4 regions of the Pseudoalteromonas sp. AS71 genome follow, and region 3 is predicted to be linked to each of the others. Evidence: predicted binding sites of a transcription regulator. Region 3 holds the regulator's gene; each other region holds the start of a gene.
The links. The regulator sigma-54, encoded in region 3, starts transcription at its own class of promoters, with help from an activator protein. The targets are predictions, from matches to a motif close to GTTGGCACGNNNNTNGNNT.
Positions count from the first base shown of each region.

Region 1: a site for sigma-54 is predicted at 1,187-1,205, ahead of WNY98_RS07170 (DUF3192 domain-containing protein). Genes of this name have one in related genera too.
Region 2: a site for sigma-54 is predicted at 2,844-2,862, ahead of fliE (flagellar hook-basal body complex protein FliE). Genes of this name have one in related genera too.
Region 4: a site for sigma-54 is predicted at 2,705-2,723, ahead of flgJ (flagellar assembly peptidoglycan hydrolase FlgJ). Genes of this name have one in related genera too.

Region 1 covers NZ_JBBMQZ010000007.1:97,852-102,589, reverse strand. The annotation lists gene zntR (Zn(2+)-responsive transcriptional regulator) at 1-34, opposite strand, end outside; gene WNY98_RS07175 (D-2-hydroxyacid dehydrogenase) at 121-1,065, shown strand; gene WNY98_RS07170 (DUF3192 domain-containing protein) at 1,248-1,628, shown strand; gene WNY98_RS07165 (diguanylate cyclase) at 1,692-2,591, opposite strand; gene WNY98_RS07160 (ATP-binding protein) at 2,575-4,738, opposite strand, start outside.
Region 2 covers NZ_JBBMQZ010000015.1:94,058-98,795, forward strand. The annotation lists gene fliG (flagellar motor switch protein FliG) at 1-743, opposite strand, end outside; gene fliF (flagellar basal-body MS-ring/collar protein FliF) at 736-2,451, opposite strand; gene fliE (flagellar hook-basal body complex protein FliE) at 2,472-2,804, opposite strand; gene WNY98_RS12740 (sigma-54 dependent transcriptional regulator) at 2,961-4,415, opposite strand; gene WNY98_RS12745 (ATP-binding protein) at 4,412-4,738, opposite strand, start outside.
Region 3 covers NZ_JBBMQZ010000001.1:49,039-53,776, forward strand. The annotation lists gene rapZ (RNase adapter RapZ) at 1-802, opposite strand, end outside; gene ptsN (PTS IIA-like nitrogen regulatory protein PtsN) at 821-1,273, opposite strand; gene hpf (ribosome hibernation promoting factor) at 1,278-1,565, opposite strand; gene WNY98_RS00290 (RNA polymerase factor sigma-54) at 1,592-3,091, opposite strand; gene lptB (LPS export ABC transporter ATP-binding protein) at 3,161-3,886, opposite strand; gene lptA (lipopolysaccharide transport periplasmic protein LptA) at 3,883-4,428, opposite strand; gene lptC (LPS export ABC transporter periplasmic protein LptC) at 4,418-4,738, opposite strand, start outside.
Region 4 covers NZ_JBBMQZ010000015.1:110,871-115,608, forward strand. The annotation lists gene flgK (flagellar hook-associated protein FlgK) at 1-1,650, opposite strand, end outside; gene flgJ (flagellar assembly peptidoglycan hydrolase FlgJ) at 1,652-2,668, opposite strand; gene WNY98_RS12810 (flagellar basal body P-ring protein FlgI) at 2,835-3,929, opposite strand; gene flgH (flagellar basal body L-ring protein FlgH) at 3,941-4,624, opposite strand; gene flgG (flagellar basal-body rod protein FlgG) at 4,641-4,738, opposite strand, start outside.

The sequences.
Region 1 (4,738 bases), on a different contig from region 3:
TACCTAGTTGGTGTGATAGTTCACCTATTCTCATATTTCTCTCTCCGATTTATTTTAAACAGACTATAAACCCTAGAGTTAAGACTAAGGTCAAGGGTTTCATTTATTTTTAGGAAAAGCATGAACATCACCATTCTTGATAACGCTACGTTAGCTAAAACATCTCTTACTTGTATTGAACAACTTGGTAAATTAACGACTTATGAACTTACTAGCCCAGAGCAAGTTATTGAACATTGCCAAGGCGCTGATGTATTGATCACTAATAAAGCGGTTTTAAATCGCGATACGATTAGTCAGCTAACACAGCTTAAATTGATTTGCGTAAGTGCAACCGGTACTAATAATGTTGATTTAGAAGCCGCTAAAGAATTTGGTATTGCCGTAACTAATGTAGCTGGCTATTCAACCCCTTCTGTTGTTCAACATACATTTTCTTTAATTACTAACTTACTGGGTAACACACATCGCTATCAGGCGGATTGCCAGCAAGGCGCTTGGCAAAAAAGTGAAATGTTTTGCATACTCGATTACAGCTTTAACGACTTACAAGGCAAAACATTTGCCATTATAGGCGGTGGTACGCTAGGTAAAGGCGTTGCTAAAGTGGCTGAGGCATTTGGCGCAAATATTATTGTTGCAGAGCGCAAAGGGGCTGCATACCGCGATGGTCGTACGCCTTTTGAGGACGTTATTAAAACAGCCGATATAATCAGTGTTCACTGCCCACTTACCGATGAAACACGTGATTTAATTGCACTTAATGAGCTTAAAATGATGAAGCCAAGTAGCATTATTATTAACACTGCTCGTGGTGGCATTATTAACGAAGCCGACTTAGCTACAGCACTTGAGCAAAACCTAATTGCTGGAGCCGGGGTTGATGTACTAACTAAAGAGCCTGCTGAGCTTTCAAACCCACTTGCTAATTACAAAGGCAATAACTTATTACTTACTCCACATATTGCATGGGCAAGTACTGAATCTATCGTGCGTTTAATTAATGAGGTAAGTTTAAACATTGCGGCATTTAATAAAGGCGAATCACGCAACCGCTTGGTGTAACTGCACTGCGGGAAAATAGTTAAAAAAACTAAAATGTGGCTGTTTTTACTAATTATTTTTGCAAATGATTAGTAAAACATAGCCCTTAAAACCTAACCAACTGAATTAAAAAGATTTTAAACTTGGCCTACTACTTGCCTTATATGATCAAAATATTAAAAACTCATTTAAGGAATATCACAATGAAAAAATCTCTATTAGCAGCAGCCCTTATTGCACCATTTTTAACTGGCTGTGTTATTGCCGTATCTGATGGTGAAGCTGAGACTCATTGGGCAGGGAAAAACTCATCAAGCTGGCAAGCACAACATAAAAATAATCGTGAAGCTATATCAGAGCTAAAAATGGATAGCAGCTATCAATCTGTTTTAACGCAATTAAAAACACCTAATTTCACAGAGCTATTAAAAAAAGATGACGATATATACCAAGTACTTTTTTATGTAACTCATAGCAAGCATTCAGATTCTAAAACAACGAAAGATGAATGTACGCCACTTGTATTTAAAAATGATAAGTTAGTGGGCATTGGTGACACCGCTTTAGGTATGATCACGCAGTAACAATAAAAGTAGTTTGATATTAAAAACGCCAATATAAATGTTGGCGTTTTTTATATTAAATTTTTACCGTGCGACTATTCTATCTCGCCCTGCATCTTTAGCAGCATATAAGCCTAAATCCGCCTCTTCTAATAATGCTTGCTCAGCATACACTTTACCACTTTGCGTGGTGGCGATACCTATACTAATAGTGATGTGGTCTGCATTTAATGAGGCTTTGTGTTCTATATTTAAAGCATTTACAGCGTTGCGTAATTTATTAGCAAACTCCAAGGCTTCATGCTTATCAATTCCCGGTAAGACGGCTGCAAATTCTTCACCACCATAACGAGCTATGAAGTCACTACCACGTTCACACTGAGCTGCGAGTGCTTGCGCAACATCCTTTAAGCATTCATCACCAGCACGATGTCCGTAGCAATCGTTGTAACGTTTAAAATGGTCTATATCCATAAGCAACACAGATAGTGGTGTTCCGCTTCGTTTACTGCGGCGCCATTCTCGAGCTAAGTTTTCGTCTAGGTAGCGTCTATTTGGGATTTCAGTTAAGCCGTCAATCGAGGCTAGCATCTCTAGCAGATCATTTTTTTGCTTTATAAGTAATTGGTTACGTACTCTAACGCGCACAATAGAAGGGCTAAATGGCTTAGTTATATAGTCCATAGCACCGAGCTCTAGGCCCTTAGCTTCGTCGTCGTGGCTACGATTAGCTGATATAAATATAACAGGGATCGATTGAGTTATCGGATTTTCTTTAAGTTGTACAAGCACTTCATAGCCGTCAATTCCTGGCATAATCACATCAAGAATAATTAAATCAACTTGCGCAGTTTTTACAAAGGTCAGTGCTTTTTCACCACTTTCAACTAAGAATACGTCGTGTTCTACTTTAAGTGTTTTTTCAAGTACTAATCGGTTGATTGGATCATCATCTACAATAAGTACTTTAGCTCTTTTCGACATCCCTAGCCCCTACCCCTTTTATAAAAACAATTACCTGTTCTAACTGCATAATAAGCTCTTTCAGTGTTATTTCAACAGGCTTGTTAGTTGTTTTAAGTGTTCTTTCACACAATAAAGCGCAGTGAGACAATCGTATAAAACCTAAATTCCCTGCTACACCTTTTATACTATGCACTAAGCGTACCAAATCATCCTTATTGGTTGTTTCTTCTATTTGCGATAGCTGGGTTTCACATAAATTAGCAAACTTATCAATCATTGTATTGAGGAGCTTTTCATCCATACTAAACTGCGTTAAAGCGAATGATTTTTCGAAAAAGCTTGGTTTCACTAAGTTTAAATCGGCAATTGCATCAATAAGCACTTTAGCAACAACCGGTTTAGTTAAATGCTTATTCATACCGCACTTTAAAGAACGTTCAATATCAGCAGGCTCACAATGAGCCGTTAAGGCAAAAATAGGCAGCTGCTTTGCGTCAAACTGTTGGCGAATTAAGGCTGTTGCTTGGCAGCCATCTATTTGCGGCATTTGCACATCCATCAATATTAAGTCGGGCCTTAAAATTTGCAACAATTCCATGCCAATAGATGCGCTTAAAGCAGTCACTACATTTACGTTTGCTTGGCGAAGTACACTGCTAATTATTTCTAAATTAAGTTGATTATCATCAATAGCTAATACAAGTAGACCCGATATATCAGCTTTAATTTCAGCAACGTTGTGTATTACCGCATTGGTACTCGCTTTAGGCTTTTGCTGAGAGTTCAAGCTAAATAGCCTTTGTCCCAATGCCGATGCTTTAACGTGGTGCGCAGCTAAATGCTCACTTGTTGGTAAATTAAGCGTGTGCTGATGATTAATAATAATTACCGATGTTTCTTTAGCTGATAACGAATCATTAATTGCTTCAATATTTAAAAGTGCGGGCAAGTCGGCTGCATCTATTATTATTTTTTGAATATTGGAGAGCTTAATTGGGTATTTGAGTACTTCATCTAAATTAATATTAGCAAGCTCTGTATAAGCATTTGTTACTTGCTTAAGCTCTTTACTTTGATCCGATAAAATAGCTAATGTATTAGTCGGTAACATCGTATTTTTAGTGGTATCAACCAAAAAGCTAACGCTGAAGTAAAACTCACAGCCATGGCCTTTTTTACTCTTTAAAGCAATCTCTCCCCCCATTAATGACACCGCATGTTTAACAATAGCTAAACCTAACCCAACACCATGATGTATGCGTGTTGAAGACTCATCACCTTGCGTAAAGGCGTCAAATAAACGCCTTTGATCGGCTTCATCTATACCCATACCGGTATCGATTACTTTAAAGCAAATATGCTGTTGCTCTAGGCTATTGCTTTCAATCAGTTCCATTTTTAAAGTAATAGAACCTGTTTTTGTAAACTTAACAGCATTTGTTAATAAGTTACCTAATATTTGCTGCAAGCGAATGCTGTCGCATATCAAATCAGGCGCTATTAAAGGGTCAATATCAATAACAAATTCAATACCTTTTCCTTCGCACAATGGAGCCGTTAAACTTTCGCAAATATCCACCAGCTCAACCATGCTAAAAGATGCTTGTTTTAAATCAGTTTGCGAACTTTCTATACGTGCAAAATCAAGCATTCTATTGAGCATTAGCAACAAGCTTTGTGCTGCATGCTTAGCTTGGTCAGTTTGTTGTAATTGTTTTTGTGTTAAGCCTTGCTCAATAAGCATATCGAGCAGCCCTAAAACAGCGTTAAGAGGAGTGCGTATTTCATGACTTAAGTTGGCTATAAAGCGACTTTTAGCAAGGGTTGCCCGTTCGGCATCAAGTTTCGATTTAGTTAATGCGCTCACATCCTGAATGTGAATAACATAATAAGCTGGGTCACGGTTTTCATCCCATACGAGAGACACACTCAGTTGCAACCAACTTGTTAGTCGCCCCTGCGACAGTGTTAAGTGATATACACGTTTTTTGTCATCTAACAATTGCGCTAAGGTGGTTTTTATTTGCTGCCATTGAGAGTCATCAAACAATGCTTTCAACTGCTCGCCAACCAGTACTTGCTGTTCAGAGAATTGCTTCCTAGCTGCTTTATTTACTTGTAATATAGTATGTTCAAGCGAAAGTAAAACCACGCAGTTAGCGGCA
Region 2 (4,738 bases), on a different contig from region 3:
AACATTAAGTCTTGAATTTGCTGCGACATCTCTTCGTCATGTTCACGAATAGAATCCATTAACTGCCCTTCTACGTTGGTATCTAGGTAGTTCATAATATCTGCAGCAGCTTTTAAGCCGCCCATTTTAGCAGCTTGCGCACCTGCTTGGCCGGCAAATTGTTTTTCCATGATTTCGTTTAGCTCTTGCAGTGCTGCTGGCTGAACTTCTTCAAGGTTTGCAATACGCATAGTTAAATCTAAGCGTACTTTTTCAGGGAACTGAGCAATAATCTCAGCTGACTGTTCTGGCTCTAAATACGATAATACAATGGTTTGAATTTGTGGATGCTCATTACGAATAATGTTTGCTACCTGCTTAGAGTCCATCCATTTTAATGAATCCAGGCCTTTAGCGCCTGAGCCCATAACAATTTGGTCAATAAGGCTAGCAGCTTTGTCTTCACCAAGAGCGGCTGTAAGCGCTTTTTTAATAAAATCTTCTGACTGAAAACCAATGGTACTAAAGCTTTGAATTTGCTCTATAAACAAGTTGTGTACAGCGCTTATTTTAGCTTGTGATAAATCCTGTAGCCCAGCCATCGCCATACCCACTTTTTGCACCTGTTTAGGTTCTAAGTGTTTAAGGATTTGCGCGGCATCTTCTTCTGATAAACTCAAAAGTAATATAGCGGCTTTATCTACCCCATCTAGCTTATCAACATCAAAGGCTGGCGGGAGTTGTTTTTGTTCTTGATCAGTCATCTTCTGTTAACCACGCTTTCACTACTTGTGATGATAGTTCTGGTTCGTTAGCTACAAGGGCACGAATTGCTTTAAGTAGATCTTCGTCGCCATGTAAATCCGGTAACTGCAGTGTACCATCACTTGAGAAACCAACCGAAGCAGAATCAAAGTCTTTATTTAGCATATCAAGCGTGTTGTCGCCAATATCTACGCCTGAGCTTAGTGCATCTTCGTCGTATTCTTCTAGTGTATCGTCTGGGTAAATCAAGCGTTTAAGCATTGGTTTTACCACTGCCATTATTAATACAATGATAACTAAGGCGCCCAATACAAGGCGGGCTATTTTCATAAACCAGTCTTGTTCCCACAGTGGCACTTCTATAGCTAAATCTGTTGCTTCACGTACAAACGGCACTGTTACTACTTCAAGTGCATCACCACGTTGCATATCAAAGCCCACACCGCCTTGTAGTAAGCGACGAATATTTGACAATGCTTCAACCGAGCGTGGAGCCATGGTTGTTTCGCCGTTTTCTCCCACTTTAGGAATATAGTCAACAGCAACCGATACGCTTATTCTGCGTATAACACCACTTTGTTGGCGCTTGTGCGAAATGGTAGTATCGAGTTCATAATTACGTGTAGCTTCTTTATGGCTACGTGTTGGAGAAGTAGCTGTGCCTGCACCACCTTGCCCCGCAACCTCAGGAATATTTGAATTTAGCGGTGGCTGATTTGTAAGCGCACCTGGAATACCAACAGCTAGGCCGCCAATGTTATTTTCTTCAAATGTGGTTTCGCTTCTAACCGCTGGTAAGTCTGGGTTATAACGCTTTTGAGTTTCCTCAATCGAGCTAAAATCCATACTCAAATCAACTTGAGCTGTATAGTTTGCAAGCCCAACAACCGGTATTAAAATACTGTCTATTTTTTCAAGATACTCTTGTTCGCGCTTACGTTCTAAATCGTATTCTTTACGAGAGCGTGCTGCTAATGAGCTTTGCGAACCTGAATTTAATAATCGACCATTTTGGTCAGTAACCGTAACACGTGCAGGCTCTAAGCCTTGTACTGCTGAAGCAATCATATCAACAACAGAGTCTACCTCTTCACGGTCAAGTGAGCGGCCACGCTTAAGTGTTAATACAACAGTAGCGGATGGTTTTTTCTCTCTGCGGGCAAATACGTTTTCTTTAGGGATGGCTAACAATACTTTGGCGCGAGTAATGTTATTTAGCTCTTCAATAGTGCGGGCAAGTTGTTGCTCGCGGCCATGTTTAAGGCGTTCGCGCTCTAAGCGTTGGCTTACACCAAAGCCCATATCTTGCATAATTATGTCGGAGCCAGATGCAGGGCCTTGCTCTAACCCTTCGCGGGTCATTAGCAATTTAATGTTTTGGTATTCGCTTTCATCAACCGAGACAACATTGCCATCAAGTTGATATTCAATTTTTTGCGCATCTAAAAAGTCTAATGTTTGAATAAGCTCTTCTGTTTGCATTTTGCCTAACGGGCGCATATCTGGCTGACGAGCCCAAATAATAATGAAAATCGCGATAGCTAAACAAATCGCTAATGCTATTACCAGTGTTACTTGGCGCAATACATCAACACCACTTAAAGCACTTAAGTAGCCTGACTTTTGTTCTTGTTGATCATCACCACCACTTTGGTCGATACCGCCGCCAGCAAGTGCTAGGTCTGTAGATTGGTTAGATTGCGCCACAATAATTCTCCACTACCTAATTAAACAGGCATGTTCATGATTTCTTTATAAGCTTCAACAAGTTTATTACGAACCTGTACTGTAGCCTCAAAAGCAACTGACGATTTTTGAGAAGCAATCATCGCCTCAGCAAGCGATACACTTCGATCACCCATTTCAACCGCTTTTACTTTTTGACCTGCATCTTGCTGTAGACCGTGCACTGTATTTAGTGCATCACTTAGCATGTCGCCAAACTGGGAAGTAGAAGTAGGCTGAACTTGAGTCGGCAATTTATTTATTTGATTATTACGGCCGGCTTCTAAAGCCATTGATTGCATTTCTTGAAATACAGCACTGTTTTGAATTTTCATAATTTATCTCTGACACGCAGTGAACTCTTACAAGTAATAAAGCACAAAACATGCCAAATAATTAATTGTTAAAATACATGCAGTTAGCTTTAAATTATGTGAGTCAGAGTTTTGACAACCCTAAGTTCGCAGCGCAAACTTAGGGTTTATAGGAGGTTATGCAGGAAGTGAAATACCTAAATCGCGCATTTGCGCTAGTTTATAACGTAAAGTTCGTGGGCTTATGCCCAACGTTTCGGCAACGTCTTTACGCTTACCTTGGCAACGTGCAAGGGTTTCTAAAATAATGCGATGCTCTTTATCTTTAAGCTCATCTTTATAGCTACCGGTATCTGCTGCTAGTAAACCTTGTTTAGGCTCATCCTCGGCATGCAATTTTTCATCGTAGTATGCCGAGCTTAGCGTGCTTTTATCAACGCCTTTATTTACGTGAGCCACTTCTGTTGGCGCCGGTGCCAATGAAGGCTCCATAACAAAGTTATTAGCTACTAAGTTTTCAATAAAAATAGCATGCTCGTTTATTGTATCGCCACTTCGCAGTATAAGCGCACGCTGTATAACGTTATCAAGCTCGCGCACATTTCCAGGCCACGCGTGGGCCAGTAACTTTTGCTCGGCAGCTTTATCTAAATACGCCATGGGCTCTTTACTTTTACTGATATGGCGCTCAATTAAATGCTTAGCCAATACAATAATATCGCCAGGGCGTTGGCACAATGGTCGCCACATAAGTGGAAAAACATTAAGCCTGTAATATAAATCTTCTCTAAATTGGTTTTCAGACACGGCTTCTTTTAAATCACGATTACTGGTTGCCAAAATACGTACATCAAGCTGAATTGTTTTACGACCCCCTAAGCGCTCTACTTCACGCTCTTGCAGTACGCGTAACAGCTTTGCTTGTAGCCCTAAGTCCATCTCTGTAATTTCATCAAGTAAAATAGTGCCGCCTTGTGCTTGCTCAAACTTACCCGGACATGCTTGAATCGCGCCTGTAAAAGCCCCTTTTTCGTAACCAAATAAAGTGGCTTCGAGCATATTTTCAGGAATAGCCGCGCAGTTAATCGCCACAAATGGCTCATTACAACGACTCGACTTATCATGAATATAACGAGCGAGTACTTCCTTACCTGAACCACTTGGGCCAAGTACCATTACACTTGCATCAGAGCGTGCTACTTTACTCGCAAGCTCCAATAATTGAATACTAGTTGGGTCGGCAACAATAGGTCCGTCGGTTTCTTTTGCTTTTTCAGGCAAATAACGGCTCACCATATTTAACAGCACTTCAGGTGCAAATGGTTTAGCCATGTAGTCAATTGCACCTAGGCGCATGGCCTCTACAGCATCGTCAATTGTGGCGTACGCCGTCATCATCAATACAGGTAAATCAGGGTGGTTTAATTTAATACTGCGTAGTAAATCAAGTCCACTCATTGCGCCCATTTGCACGTCGCTTACAACAAGCGAAAATTGATCTTTTTTAAGCAGTAACATTGCTTGCTCAGCACTGCTCGCTGCAATACATTCAATACCCGACATTTCAAGGGTATCTATTAAGGCTTCACGAAGCCCAGCGTCATCTTCGACAACTAAAATAGTGTTACTCATAATGAACCCTTTAATTTAGATGCTGCCTTAATAGGCAGTAACAAGCTAAAGCAGGCACCACCATGCGTATTATTAGTCACATCAACACGGCCTTGGTGTGCATTAGCAACCGAACTCACTACAGCAAGCCCTAAGCCTGTGCCCTGACTTTTAGTAGTAAAAAATGGTTCAAAAATTTTATCGCTTTGGCTTAAATCAACACCTGGGCCATTGTCGCTCACACTAATACGAACCATATCTAAATCTTTTAAATCTCTTTGTGCGCTAATTTTTACTTTTGCACCGCCACCAATAACTTGAATACTATTGTGCACAAGATTTTG
Region 3 (4,738 bases):
TCATTGCAAAACTTTCACCGATAGTTTGCGCTAAATACACAGAGCGATGTTGCCCGCCTGTACACCCAATAGCAATGGTTAAATAACTGCGGTTATTTCTTTCTAAATGCGGTAACCACGTTTGTACAAATGTTTGAATTTGCCATGTGAATTTTTGCACTATGCTGTGATTGGCCAAATAATCTTTAACGGGTTGATCTAACCCATTTAAAGGTTTTAATTCAGGTTCCCAATGTGGATTTGGTAAAAAGCGTGCATCAAATACATAGTCGGCTTCTTTTGGTATACCGTGTTTAAAACCAAACGATTCAAACGTGACAATTAGTTGCTTATCTTTTTTACCTAAAATCTTTTCACGAATAGATTCTGCAAGTTGGTGAACGCTTAAATCAGTTGTGTCTATCATAAAGTCGGCGCGGGTGATTAATACATCAAGTAATTCTTTTTCTTTTTTGATGGCTAAATCAAGAGGCAGCGAGTCAATTGATAGTGGGTGTAACCTGCGTGTTTCTGAAAAGCGTTTTATCAACGTTTGATCGTCGCTATCTAAATAAAATAACGTAGGATTTGCAAAGCCTGGTAAGTATTCAAGAATATCGTTAAATTCATCTTGCTCTTTAGGGATGTTTCGCACATCAATGCTAACAGCAATTTTATCGTAGCTATCAGACACACTGCGAACTAATGAAGGAAGCAAGTTAACTGGAATATTATCTACGCAATAATAGCCTAAATCTTCTACAACGCGTAAAGCAACCGACTTTCCAGAACCAGAACGGCCGCTTATGATAATTAACTCCATTTAACACCCTTTATAAAACTATGATTGATCGACAATAACTTGGTAAAGCTCAGTATCAGATTTTGCACTGCGTAACTGTTTACAAAAATCTTTGTTGTTTAGTTTATCAGCAATGGTTGCTAGAGTCTTTAAGTGCTGCTGGTTATCGCCATCTGGTACGATGAGTGCGACAAAAATATCAACAGGGCGATTATCGATTGCATCAAAGTTTATTGGAGTTTCGCTAACGAGCACTAAAGCCAAAGGCTCTTCTGCACCGCTCATTCTTCCATGAGGAATAGCAATGCCACGCCCTATACCTGTACTACCTAATTTCTCTCTGCTCATTAAAGCATTAAGAATATCTTGTTGCGGTAAATACGGAAGTTTGTCGTGAGCAAGTTCGCTAATGAACTCTAAAATTCTTTTTTTGCTATTAAAAAGGACCGCAGCTTTGCTGCAGTCCTGGCATATAAGTGAACTTAATTTCATCATATTAGTGTCGAGCAAGCTTCTCTTTGTGTTTGATTACTTGGCGATCGAGCTTGTCGATCAACGAGTCAATAGCGGCATACATATCTTGATGTTCTGTAGAGGCAAATAGCTCAGCACCGCTTACGTGTATTGTGGCTTCTGCTTTTTGATTTAATTTTTCTACATCGAGAATGACATGAACATTATTAATATGATCAGAGTGTCTTTCAAGCTTCGCAAATTTAGTATTAATATAGTCTCTTAGTGAATCGGTTAATTCTACGTGACGACCAGTTAAGTTTAGTTGCATAAGCATTACCCTCTTAGTTTAGCGTCTTAAATCAGACTTTTACGCTGATTTGACGGTGGAATAGCAAGAGATTCGCGGTATTTTGCGATTGTACGTCTCGCTACTTTAATTCCTTGCTCAGCCAATATATCCGCTATTTTGCTATCACTCAATGGTTTTGCTGAGTTTTCTGCTGCGATTAATTTTCGGATAAGCGCACGTATTGCTGTAGATGAACATTCACCACCGTTTTCAGTACTTACATGGCTTGAGAAAAAATATTTAAGCTCAAATATACCACGGGGTGTATGCATGTACTTTTGAGTAGTCACACGCGAAATTGTCGATTCGTGCATTTCTACCATTTCAGCAACATCATTTAAAACCATTGGTTTCATGGCTTCAGGGCCATGTTCAAAAAAGCCTTGTTGTTGCTTAACAATACAATTAGTAACTTTTAATAGCGTGTCGTTTCTACTTTCTAAGCTTTTAATAAACCATTTAGCTTCTTGTAAATGTGAGCGAATAAACTGGCTGTCGCCACTTGATTTTACAGTGCGAGACATTGCTGCGTATTGGCTATTAACACGAATTTTAGGCATGCTATCTGGGTTTAATTCGACAACCCAGCGGCCTTTAATTTTTTTAACTGACACATCAGGAATAACATACTCAGATTCTTCCCTTACAATAGTATCTGCAGGTTTTGGGTTGAGAGTATGTATTAGTGTCATTACTTCTTTAAGCTCTTCTTCTTTGAGCTTAGTTTTTTTCATTAATGTACGATAGTCGCGAGCTGCTAATAGATCAATATGCTCGGTTAAAATCATTTTCGTTTCATTAATATAAGGTGTTTCTTTATCAAATTGATTAAGCTGAATACACAAACACTCTTGTAAACTACGTGCAGCAATACCAACAGGATCAAACAGTTGGATGCGTTTTAATACCGCTTCAATTTCATCAAGTTCGACTTCGTTATCATCTTCGTTTTCTTGATTAAAGCTTTCTAAAATCTCTTCGCAGCTTAGTGTTAAAATACCTGAATCATCGACAGCTTCTACAATAGCAATAGCAATAGCTTCGTCTGTAGGGCTAAATGGCGTTAGTTGTAATTGCCACATTAAATACTCATGGAGCGTTTCAGTAGAGGCGCCTTGGTATATTGATTCGTCTTCAGGCATTGGACCTGATGAGGCTGCAGGAGCGGCACTCATGTACTCATCCCAACTGACATCCATAGCCATGTCGTCACTTAGCGTGTCTTTTGCAAGTGCTTCACCAGTATCTTGTTCGTATTCGCTCGGAGCATCATCAGCAGATGCGCTAACAGTTATGTCATCGGTATCAGCTTTTTGCTCGTTTTTACCAGCAGCGTCTTCGGAATAGTCTGCCTCTTCAACCTCTAATAGTGGATTACTGTCGAGAGCTTCTTGTATTTCTTGCTGGAGATCCAATGTACTGAGTTGCAACAAACGAATAGCTTGTTGCAACTGTGGAGTCATTGTAAGTTGCTGGCCCATGCGCAGCTGTAGTGATTGCCTCATGTATCTCTAACAATCCTTTTATGTTGTTATAATTAATACTAGCAGATGCTTAAAGACATGGCGTAAATGTTACAGCCTAAATTGCTCGCCTAAGTAAACATCGCGTACTGTTTTATCATTTAATACGTGTTCTGGAGTACCTGATGCAATCAGCTCCCCATGAGAAACAATGTAGGCTTTTTCACAAACATCAAGGGTCTCTCTTACGTTATGGTCGGTAATTAATACACCAATCCCACGATTTTTAAGATGTTCTATTATTTTCTTTATATCTAATACCGAAATAGGGTCAACACCGGCAAACGGTTCATCCAGTAATATAAATTTAGGATCTGCTGCCAGCGCTCGTGCTATTTCTACACGACGACGTTCTCCCCCCGATAATGCCATACCTTGGCTATCACGAATGTGTTGTATGCTAAATTCATCTAATAAGTTATTGAGCGTGTCTTCTCTGGCTTGTTTATTTAGTTCTTTGCGCGTTTCTAAAATGGCCATTAAGTTTTGATAAACAGTCAGCTTTCTAAAAATCGATGACTCTTGTGGTAAGTAGCCTATGCCTAATCTAGCACGACTATGCATAGGTAAAAGAGTAATATCGTTATCATCAATAGATATTTTACCTTTGTCGCTAGGAACAAGCCCTACAATCATATAAAAAGTCGTTGTTTTACCTGCACCGTTAGGGCCAAGTAAGCCAACTATACTGCCAGCTTGTACTTCAAGGCCGACGTTTTTTACAACTTCACGACCTTTATAGCTTTTTGCTAATAGTTCTGCTTTTAATGTGCTCATGGTTGACCTTTATCGCCTTTTTTACTTTTTTTAGTTTCGATCGGTACTAAAATTGTGTGAACGCGGTCAGTTGAGTTTTCATCTTTTTCGGCACTGATGAGCTGCTGCTCTATGTCGTAGGTAATGCTTTTAGCATTTATTTTTTGTCCGGCTTGCGATACTTGTGCATTACCAACAAGCGTTAAAAAACGCTTAGATACATCATAACGTACTTCGTCAGCACTGGCGCTCATAGTCGTGCCGTCTGATTGCTTTTCTTCAAAGTGCGCAGGGCTACCTGTGGCAATTAATAATTGTTTATTATCACCAAGTTCATCACGTTTGTGTACTTCGAGGCGATCGGCTGTAATGCGGCGATTACCGTGAATAATCTCAACGTTTTTCTCAAAAATACCCACATTAGCTTTCAATTGACCTTCTTGCTTGTCGGCACTTATTGAAATTTGATTGGCAGCAGGTTGCGTGTTTTGCTCTGCAGCACTACTATTAAACGCTAGTATAAGTGTAGGAATTATAAGTGATTTTAATATTTTATTGGTCATAATATATGGTTCGCGTATGGTTAATTAGTTTTATCACTTCGGTTTTCAAGTCGGCTTCTAGGCCTTTACCGGTGATTTTTAAATTGGGTCCAGTGATAATGACGGGTTGCTCCGAACGCATTGTTAATAACTTTATATCAACCTGAATATTATCAGCATTGATTTTGTCTATCATGGCGTTATCGGTTAAATTTTTGGCAACCACATTACCTTCTAAAATTAATTGTTTATCTTCATATAATGTTGCTTCGTCTGCATTTATTTGCCACGTTTGTTGCTCGTTATATAAAGTAAAAATGGGTTTTTCAAA
Region 4 (4,738 bases), on a different contig from region 3:
TTCATTAAACTCAAGTGTAAAGGTGTCGCCTGTTGCTGGTGTACCTTCTATATCAAAATCGAATCCGTAGGTATCAAATGGAGCACCCGCTTGCGATAACATTCCTTTTGCAGGAGGCGTAATAGTAAAAGTACTCGTTCCGCTATTATCAGTAATTTGATATTCGTTAGCATTACCTGTTTTAACAAGCGTTATTTCACCGTTTGTTAAGCTTGGTGTTGAAGTAAATCCACCGGAGGTAACACTTGTTACTTCTCCCGCTGAAATAGTAGCGGTACCTATATTATTTAAATCGTTAGCAGTACGGATTGGCGATGCTAGTGCTAAATCTTCTGCGCGCCCTGTTGCAAGTGTAATACTTGAAGCGGCATCTGAATTAAGCTTTATTTGAAATTGATCCCCCTCAACACCTGCCCCAGATACATTTACTTGAAGACCAAATGATTCGCCTGAGGTAATAGTCGATGAATCAATAACACCTGTCGATATATCAGCAAGTGAAGGCTGCCCTAACGGATCGCCTTTGTTATCTATAGGCTGAATACTTACTTCGTTGGCATTGCCTGTATAGGTAATAATAAAGTCACTGGCAGGAAGTTCACTGCCCTTACCTGGCTCTACCGTTGCAGTCATACCAGCAGTGCCCGTGTTAGCTTGATACGCATATGCGCCAACGGTAGGTATATTAAAAATATTACCCCCTAGCTGACCTGTTGCATCCATACCCAATTTGTTTTGTTCGTTAAATGCATCAGCAATAGCTAAGCCCATTTGACCAATTTGGTTTTGCGCAGGGACTAATATGTCATCTCTAAAAGCAAGTAAACCGCCAATTTTGCCTTTAAGCTTGCTTACATCAACTTCAAGCGGCACAGCTTTGCCACCATTAACGTCAAGCGTGAATTCTTTAAAATTAGGATCAGGATCGCCCGTCATCGAAAATAAGTTAAATGCGCCATTTTGCATGACAACCGCTTCGCCTGTGCCCATAAAAACGAGTTTTTCGCCATTTGGACCATCAAGCGTTTCTATGTCTATTAGCTCTGATAAGTCGCGTATTGCTTTATCGCGTTCGTTATAGGTAGAGCTGGCATCTGCGGCGTTATTAGTGCCATTAACTGCTGCAATATTTTGATTTAGCGTGCTAATACTTTGAATGAGTGAGTTTGCTTCATCTGAAAATATTTCGAGCTGCTCGTTTACTATACTTTTTTGATCAAGCACGATGCCCGAAAGCCTATCCATCTGATCAATTAAGCTTTGCGCATCTGTCATTACTAATGAGCGAGCAACAGTAGACGAGGGCTGATTTAGCGCTTCTTGCACGTTATTAAATAAAGAGTTAATACCAGTCGAAAGATTATTCGACTCTTCAGAAAAAATAGTATCAACTCGATTAGCCTCAGTAATAAACTGATCGAAAAACGATTTATTAGAGGTGTCACGATTTAGCTGTGACTGAGCAAACTCATTTAGTAATCGGTATGTTTCGCCTCGCCCTACTTGGTTGTCAACCATAGTAGTAAACTCTGTACGCTCACGCACATAGCCTTCTGTATTAACATTGGCGATATTTTTACTTGTCGTTTGCAGTAGCTCCGAGCTTGCTCTAACCCCAGAACTGGCAATGTTTAATAAATTAAACGACATGTTACTCTACTCCTTGGCGGATCACGTTTGCCGCAATGTCTTTTAGCTGACTGCTATTGAGCACTTGTTTTATTTTGTTGGCATAATTTGGATCGGTTGCATAACCTGCTTTTTGTAATGAATCTAAAAAGTCGTTTGGTTTAGCTGTATTTTGTAATGCTTCTTTGTAGCGTGGGTTTTGCGTTAAAAAATCAACGAAGTCGTTCACGCTGTCTTTAATTGAATCGTAGGCTCTAAAGCTGGCTTGTTTTTTAACGGGTGTACCTTGCTCAAACTCAAGCGTTATTTTGCTTGCTTTATCACCTTCCCAGCTTTTATCCGACTTAATATTAAACAAGTTATTTGAGCTGCCACCGTCACTTTTATTAATAATGTGTTTACCCCAACCGGTTTCAAGTGCCGCTTGTGCAACCATTACCGCAGGATTTAAACCAATTTTTTGCGCTGCCGTTTTAGCGTGTTCCCACACTGAACTTACAAACTCTTCTGCATTTTTAAATGTTGGGCTATCGGTTTTAGACTCTGCAGTATCGACTTTAGGCTCAGCAATATCGGCTTTAGTACTCTTAACGATAAGATCGGGTTGCTTATTTTTTTGCTCATGAGGAAGAGCGGAACCGACTTGCGTATCGCTAAAAATATCGTTGGTTGTTCTAAGCACCGAGCCTGGCATAAAGTTTTTAGACTCAGGCGATAACTGCTGAACTATTAGATCGGCAAGGCCTAACGAGCCATTTGATGAAAGCTCTGTTGAAAGTTGCTGATCGTGCATTTCTTCAAAAAACTTTACGCCACTTGAATTAAATGGGCTGTCTTTGTCTTCAAATGCTTCGTTAGCTTTACGCATTCCTTTGAGCAACATTTGCGTAAAAATAGCTTCAAATTGTGCGGCCGCTTTTTTGAGCGCAGCTTTAGAGGCATCAGTTGATGCATCGCCACTCGTTAAGGCTTCTTTACGAAGTGAATCTAAGTTGCCTAAATCAAAAAAGTTTTGTTTATCGAGGTGATTAGTTTCCATCGGCTTTTTGACACAAAATGAATAATACAGTTAAAAATGCAAAAATTGAGCCACTACAGATAAAACAAGGAAGATAAAAATAATAAACTTAAGTTGCTGTAAATAAAAAGCCCTAATTTCAAAAATATAGGGCTTAAGTAATACGTTATTTATTGGCTTGGATTATTTATATAACAACTAACTGTCCGTTAATTGCGCCGGCTTCTTTTAGTGCTTCTAAAATAGCCATTAAGTCACCAGGCGCTGCGCCTACTTCGTTAATTGCGCGAACTAAATCGTCAAGGCTTACACCTGGATTAAATACAAAGGCGCGCGAGTCGTCTTGGTTTACATCAATAATGCTCTGCTGCGTGACAACTGTATCACCGTTTGCTAGCGGATTTGGTTGTGACACGTTTTGTTGTTCTGCAATTGTTACTGTTAAGCCACCATGAGTTATAGCCGCAGGCTGAAGCTTAACGTTTTTGCCAATGACAATTGTACCGGTGCGCGAGTTAACTATAATTTTAGCGGCCATGTCAGCTGGTTTAAATTCTAAGTTTTCGAGTGTTGATAAATACGATACACGCTGGGATGCATCGCGTGGTGCTATAACACGAATAGAAACAGAATCTATTGCTTGTGCGCTATTTGGGCCAACTAAGTCATTAATTGTTTTTTCTAGGCGTTTTGCCGTCGTAAAGTCTGGGCGGTTTAGGTTGAAGGTAATGTAATCGCCTTGCATAAATGGGCTTTCTACGGTGCGCTCCACTGTTGCGCCATTTGGTATACGACCAACTGTAGGCGTGTTAATTACAACCTTACTGCCATCAAGACCTTGTGCGCCTAAGCCACCGACAATTAAACTACCTTGTGCAATTGCGTACACGTTACCGTCTACACCTTTTAAAAAAGTTTGTAGTAAAGTACCGCCACGTAAGCTGCCTGCACTACCAATAGAAGAAACCGTAATATCTATTGTTTGTCCGGGTTTTCTAAATGCGGGTAATTCTGCATGCACCGCCACAGCGGCAACATTTTTAATTTTAGGACTTTGAGTTGAAGGTAGCGTAATACCAAAGCTGTTCAACATGCCTCTAAAACTTTGTTGTGTATATGAGTTTTGCTCGCCAGTGCCTGGCAAACCAACTACTAAGCCATAACCGACTAATTGGTTAGAGCGTACGCCTTCAACCATAGACACATCTTTTATGCGCTCAGCACTGGCAGTAAACTGCCAACCTAATAACACAACTAAACATAAAGCTTTAAGGCTATTCATGTTGTTACCCTCTAAAATGGAAACAGCGAACTGCTAAAGAAACGTGTAAGCCAACCAGGACTTTGCGCTTCTTGCGTTTGCCCTTTACCTGAGTATTGAATACGTGCATTAGCAATACGGTTTGATTCAACCGTATTATCGGCGCTTACGTCTTGAGGGCGTACTAGCCCTTCTAGACGAATAAACTCTTCGCCGGTATTAAGCGTTAGCCATTTTTCGCCGCGTATAACTAAATTACCGTTAGGTAAAACGCGCATTACATTAACCGAAATATCGCCCACTAAGCTGTTTGACTGGTTTGATTTTGAATCACCCGTAAACGACGAATCACTACCAATACCAAACTGGATACTATCGCCACCTATATTTACAGGTAGACCACCTAAGCCAATCACTGGGTCTAAGCTTGCGTCAGTTTCTTTGTCTGTTTCTGTTTTAGCGGCTTTTGTTGCTTGAGTAGACTCTTGCAATTTAACCGTAATTATATCGCCAGTACGTAGCGCTTTTTTATCAGAATATAAGTCGTTTGATGTATGAGTATTAAACAGTGAACCTGTGGCTACCAGCGGCTCTAAAATAGGCTCGGGGTACATAGGTGCGTAGTAAGGGTCGTCCTGCACTACCTCACTATTTTGCGTAGACATACAGCCACTTAAAAATAATGTGCCCGCTGCAAATAAAATAATATTACGCATAATTCCCCCTATTCTATTAAAGCTGTTGATTGATATAACTCATCATTTCGTCAACGGCCGAAATTACTTTTGAGTTCATTTCGTAAATACGCTGAGTTTCGATTAGGTTTACCA